Regions from separate parts of the Hathewaya limosa genome, predicted to be linked through region 1. Evidence: predicted binding sites of a transcription regulator. Region 1 holds the regulator's gene; the other holds the start of a gene.
The links. The regulator HrcA, encoded in region 1, represses chaperone genes, less so after heat shock. The targets are predictions, from matches to a motif close to TGTTAGCACTCNNNNNNNNNGAGTGCTAACA.

Region 1 (3,452 bases):
GCAATTTTACCAGCATCTTTAGTTGCTTGTCTTTGGCTATCATTAAAATAAGCTGGAACTGTAATAACTGCCTCTGTTACAGTTTCTCCTAAATACGCTTCAGCATCTGCTTTTAATTTTTGTAATATCATAGCTGAAATTTCTTGTGAAGTATAGTCTTTTCCATCTATTGTTGTTTTATGATCTGTACCCATATATCTTTTAATTGAGATTATTGTTTTATCTGGATTTGTAATTGCCTGTCTTTTTGCAACTTGCCCTACAAGTCTTGATCCATCTGCTTGGAAAGAAACAACTGATGGAGTTGTTCTAGCACCCTCTGAACTAGGGATTACTACTGGATCTCCTCCTTCCATAACTGCCACACATGAATTTGTTGTACCTAAATCAATACCTATTATTTTAGCCATTATATTGTACCTCCTAATATTACGAAATTTTATTTATTCTTAATGATTTGTTATTTACATTTAAGTATTTTTAATAAGTTGAAAACTTTTTAGTTAGCAACTTGAACCATGCTATATCTTAAAACTTTATCTCCTCTTTTATATCCCTTTTGGAATACTTGAACTATTTCATTTTTACCATAGGCATCATCCTCTAAATGCATAACTGCATTATGCAAATTAGGATTAAATTCACCATCTGTACAGATTTCTTCTATTTCTAGTTTTTCAAGAGCGGTAATAAAGCCTTTTATTGTCATCTCTATTCCTTGTTTAAGCTCATCTACAGAACCATCAGCTTCAATAGCTCTTTCCAAATTGTCAAGAACCGGTAAAAACTCTTTTAATATTTTCTCACATGAAGTATTAAATATTTCTTCTTTTTCCTTAGCTGTTCTATTTCTATAGTTTTCATACTCTGAAACAAGATTTGTATATTTTTCTTCTACAGCATTTAATTTATTAGATGAAAGCTTATTTTCTTCTTTTAGTGTTTCATTTTCCTCTTTAAGAGCATCTAATTGCTTTTGTAATAACTCTTTCTCATCTAATACTATAACCTTTTCATCCTGTAAGTCACTATTTTCCTTATTGTCATCATCTTCTACTTCTATTTTTTCTTCTACCTCTTCATTAAGTTCAGTAGAATCTTTAATTATATTTTCTTCATTGTTATTTCTAGTCAAAACGCCACTCCTCCCATTCATATCTTTCTATAAGAAGTTACTTACCATATATTTGTAATATATTAAAATTTAATTCTTTTATTAAACTGTTTATTGAAGAAATAACTTTATTATAGTTCATTCTTGTTGGACCTATTACTCCTATGGCACCTAAAGGTTTATCTCTAAAACCATATATTGCAGTTATAATACTATATTCTCTAGCATTAGTTAAGCTATTTTCAACTCCAATATTAATTTTAATGCCTTCTTCATTACTTTTTTTGCTTTCTTCCTCTCCAAGTATAAGTCTTAAATTTTCCTCATTGTTAATAAACTCAAAAAACTCTCTTGCTTTTTCTATATTACTATACTCTGGATATTTAAGTATATTAGTAGTTCCTTCTGCATATACTTCTGAAGTTTCCATATTTTTTAGACTTTTATAAAGCGTAGGTATTAATGCATTAAATATATCATCATACCCTTTTAAATCATCTCTTAGATTATTAATAACTTCTAAATCTATATCCTCAACGCTTAAATTAATAAGTCTTGAATTAATTAATTTATTTAATTTTAAAAGTATGTTTTCTTCAATTGGTTTCTCAATTTTAATTACATCATTTTTAATCATTCCATTATTAGTTATGATTACTACTAGTATGGTATGAGTATCTATGCTAATTAATTGAATCTGCTTTAAGGAACTCCGTTTTAAAGATGGAGTTTTTACTATACAAGCTAAATTTGTTAATTCTGATAAAATTCTTGTTGCTTCATTAACAACCTTATCTAATTCATATAATGCTGAACCCAATAATTTATTTTTAATAAAAAATTGTTCTTCCTGCGACAGATCTGTTAATTGCATTAATTTATCAACATATAGCCTATAGCCTCGGTCCGATGGAATTCTCCCTGATGAACTGTGAAGTTGTTCTAAATATCCCAGTTCCTCTAAATCAGCCATTTCATTTCTTATAGTTGCAGAACTAACACCTAAATCATATTTTTTAGCAATAGTTCTAGACCCAACAGGTTCACCTGTTTGAACGTAATCTCTAATTATGGCTTCAAGAATTTTTATTTTCCTATCATCCATGACTATCACCTCTTTATTAGCACTCATCATCATTGAGTGCTAATGACTATGTTTTAAAAATAACATCATAAAAAGTATTTGTCAAACCTCTTAAATGTACCTTATGTTATAATTAAAGTATAAATTCAATTTTATCTTGACTTTTCTTCTATTTACTACTTATTTCTCTTGTTTACTTCTCAACCTATTAATCCAAAATAAAATCGGCCATTACCACATTAGATAATTCAATGCCTCTCTTAGTTAATCTTAAATATTGTTTATCTTCTTCTAATAAATTTAATCTTTTATATTTATCAATAACTTCCTTATATACATCTTCTATATACATCTTAAAATTCTCATAAAACTTTTCTTTATTAACACCTTTTATTTTTCTAAGTCCCATAAACATAAACTCTTCCATAGAATCTTTTTTAGTATTTTTATGTTCTTCTATAATAGGATACCTATTTTGTCTTAAACATTCCATATACTCTTTAATATTATGAGTGTTCTCTCTTCTAGTTTGATTTAAAAATGAATGTGCTCCAAGTCCACATCCTACATATTCCTTTAAATCCCAATATACTATATTATGCAAACATTCCTTATTAGGTTTAGAAAAATTCGAAATTTCATACTGAAAATAAGAATTTTTCTTTAAACTTTCTAAAATATAATTATACATTTCCCTTTCTTCTTCTTCCGTAGGCAGAGATTTTCTATCTTCATATAATTTATAAAAGGGTGTACCTTCTTCTACAATCAAACTATATGCTGAAATATGCTCTGGATTCAATTTGATAACCTTTTCCAAAGTATCCTTTAAATCATCTATTTTTTGATTAGGCAGTCCAAACATTATATCTATATTTATATTATTAAATCCTTCATTTCTTGCCATATTGAAAGACTTCAAAAACTCATCTGCATCATGAATTCTACCTAAGATTTTTAAGAGTCCATTATCAAAACTTTGAAGGCCTATACTTAATCTATTTACACCCATTGCTTTCAAAATTCTAAGTTTTTCCTCTGTAAAAGTACCTGGGTTACCTTCACAAGAAAATTCTACATCCTCTGTCAATTTTAATTTTCCTATTACTTTACTTAGTTTATTCAAATTTTTTATATTTAAAAAGGTGGGAGTTCCCCCACCTATATAAACTGTTTTAAATATATTGTCTTTGTATAAAAGTAATTCAGAAGAAAGAGCTTCAATGTAATCATCCATAAACTCTTCCCTATGGA
Region 2 (3,452 bases), on a different contig from region 1:
TCAATTGAAACTTCACCCTCATTAGCTAAACATACAGCATGATTTTTTAATCTTTTTGATGGTCTAACTTCCTTAACCCTATTTGATAACATTTCTTTCATATCATCAAATAACTCTTTATTTTCTTTTTCCTCAACTTCATTAGATTTTTTCTCTTCTTCAGATTCTATACCTAAATCGCCACTTGATACTGATTTAAATTCTTTTTCTTTATATTTATCAAGCATTTTTATAGCAAACTCATCTACATCTTCTGTAAAGTATAAAATTTCATATCCTTTATCTAAAACTAATTCTGTTTGTGGAAGTTTTTCTATTCTTTCAATTGACTCACCTGTTGCATAATAAATATACTTCTGATCTTCTGGCATTCTTGAAACATACTCATCTAAAGTAACCATCTTTTTCTCTTTTGATGATGAGAACATTATTAAATCTTGTAATACTTCTTTATTTGCACCAAAGTCACTGTATACTCCATACTTTAACTGTAATCCAAATGATTCATAGAACTTTTCATATTTTTCTCTTTCATCTTTTAATAAATGTTCTAATTCAGATTTTATTTTATTTTTTATATTTTTAGCAATAAGTTTTAATTGTCTATCATGTTGTAAAATTTCTCTAGATATATTAAGTGATAAATCCTCTGAATCTACTACTCCTTTTACAAATCCGAAATAATCTGGTAGAAGATCTCCACATTTATTCATAATTAAAACACCATTTGAATATAACTCTAATCCTTTTTCATACTCTTTTGTATAAAAATCATATGGAGTTTTTTCTGGTATGAATAAAATTGCATTATAACTTACCATACCATCAGCACTAATATGAATATGACTTAGAGGACTATCGAAACCATAGTGTTTTTCAGAATAAAAGTTATTATAGTCTTCATCTTTAAGTTCCTTTTTATTCTTTCTCCATATAGGAACCATACTATTTATAACTTGTTCTTCTGTGTAGTCTTCATATTCATCTTTACTACCCTCTTTAAGTTTTTTCTCAGTTACATCCATTTTTATTGGGTATCTAATAAAATCAGAGTATTTTTTTATTATTAATCTTAATCTATATTCATCTAAGTATTGATCAAAATTTTCTTCTTCTGTACTTTCTTTTACCTTAAGTATAATTTCTGTTCCTACAGAATCTTTTTTACATTCTTCTATTGAGTATCCATCTGCACCCTTAGAATTCCATTTATATGCTTTATCACTGCCAAAAGCTTTACTAATAACTGTAACTTCATCAGCAACTAAAAATGATGAATAAAATCCTACACCAAATTGACCGATTATATCATATCCATCTTTTAATTCATTTTGTTTTTTAAAATCTAAGGATCCACTTTTTGCAATAACTCCAAGATTTTCATCTAATTCTTCTTTTGTCATTCCTATACCAGTATCAGAAATTTTTAAAAGTCTATTTTCTTTATCAATATCTACTCTAATATAATAATTATCTTTCTCGAAGCTTAACGAATCATCTGATAATGCTTTATAATAAATTTTGTCTATTGCATCACTAGCATTTGAAATAAGTTCTCTTAAAAAAATCTCTCTATTAGTATAAATGGAATTAATCATTAGATCTAAAATTCTTTTAGATTCTGCCTTAAATTGTTTTGTTTCCAATTAACTCTCCCCTTTCAATAAAGAACCTAATTATATATTTTATAATTATTAGCACTCTTTAAAGTTGAGTGCTAATATATAATTTTATATACCATATTTTTTTTATTATGTCAATGAAATTTTAAAAACTTCTTTAATTTCTTAACCATATTATATTATGTTAGAGGATATACAAGATATTCTTATTATATATTAAATAATACCTAAAATTCCTTATATATTATAAAATTGATTTAATTATATATCCTATACTAACTTTAAAAGGTCATTAATAAATTTAATCTATTAATGACCTAAAATGTTTAAAATTGCTTAATGTTCATATAAAATTTTACCATCTACCATAGTCATAATAACTTTAGTATCTTTAATTTCCTCTACTGGCCCTTGAACAAAATCACGATCTACTACTACTAAATCCGCTAAATTCCCTACTTCAATTGATCCTCTTATATCCTCTTCATGAGAGAAAAAGGCAGAATTCTTTGTCCACATAATTAAGGCCTGTACAGGCGTTATTCTCTCCTCTGCTCCCCATAAGTTACCTTCTGAATCAAGACGTGTTACTGCTGACCACATTCCCAAAAATGGATTAAAAGGAACTACAGGACAATCTGAACTTCCACCTGCTACAATACCATTATCAAAGTATGTTTTGCATGGTATATTCTGATGTGCCATTTCTTCATGTAATACCGGTGCCTCCCCTAACAAATGAAGCATAGTTGGTTGTAAGGCTACCCCTACATTTAATTCTTTCATAGTTTCCAATTGTTCCTTAACTGGCCAAGGATGATGGATAAGATAATGCCTTTTATCTTGTATAGGACTTATTTTATGTCCTTCCTTAAATCCTTCTAATGCCACATCTGCTGCCGCATTACCAACAGTATGTATTCCAACTTGCCATCCTAACTTATGAGATTTAACTACCATTTCTTTAAGTTCATCTTCTACAACAGTAGTAAATCCTCGAGTTGATGGATCTAACTTATAAGGTTTTCTCATAAATGCAGTTTTACTTGCTGGAATACCATCCAATGTTATTTTTACTGCATTTAACTTAAGCATATCATTACCAAACCCTGTTGTAGTTGAAGCTTCATCTAACCTTCTTAGATGATCTTTAACTGATCCTACAGCTGTATCTAGATAATACATTAAACGTGCCCTATATTTTAATTTTTCATCTTTATACGCCTTGAAATATGCACGCATTTGTTCAACACTTAAGTTAGCATCAATTACACCAACAATACCTTGTGATATTAACTCTTGTCCTATTACATTAATTGCTTCTACTAATTCTTCACTTGTAAGTGGTGGTATTACTTTTTGTACTAATCCCATAGCTGCATTTTCATATAATAGTCCATTAGGTTCTCCATTTTCATATCTTCCAATTACTCCACCCTCTGGATCTGGAGTATCTTTTGTAATTCCAGCTAATTCTAAAGCTTTAGTATTTACAACTGCTACATGATAACAAAGTCTCATAAGAAAAACTGGATTATTTGGTGATACTTTATCTAAATCCTCACGAGTTGGGAATCTATCATCTTTCCAAACAGTGTTATTCCAACATTGTCCATTAACCCATTCTCCATCTTTTGTTACATCTACCTTTTCTTTTAATAGTTTTAAAACCTCATCTAATGAATTAGTACCTCTTAATTCTACGTTCATCATATTTATTCCAGCAAAAAAAGCATGCATATGACTATCAATCATTCCTGGGATTACAACTTTTCCATTTAGATCAATGACTCTAGTATTTTCACCTTTATACTTATTAATATCATTTGT

Region 2: a site for HrcA is predicted at 1,693-1,723, ahead of htpG (molecular chaperone HtpG). Genes of this name have one in related genera too.

The regions. Positions count from the first base shown of each region.
Region 1 covers NZ_JAUSWN010000004.1:18,666-22,117, reverse strand. Annotated here, with positions in the region: gene dnaK (molecular chaperone DnaK) at 1-410, opposite strand, end outside; gene grpE (nucleotide exchange factor GrpE) at 500-1,135, opposite strand; gene hrcA (heat-inducible transcriptional repressor HrcA) at 1,173-2,219, opposite strand; gene hemW (radical SAM family heme chaperone HemW) at 2,407-3,452, opposite strand, start outside.
Region 2 covers NZ_JAUSWN010000016.1:21,581-25,032, forward strand. Annotated here, with positions in the region: gene htpG (molecular chaperone HtpG) at 1-1,646, opposite strand, end outside; gene QOZ93_RS09735 (amidohydrolase) at 1,959-3,452, opposite strand, start outside.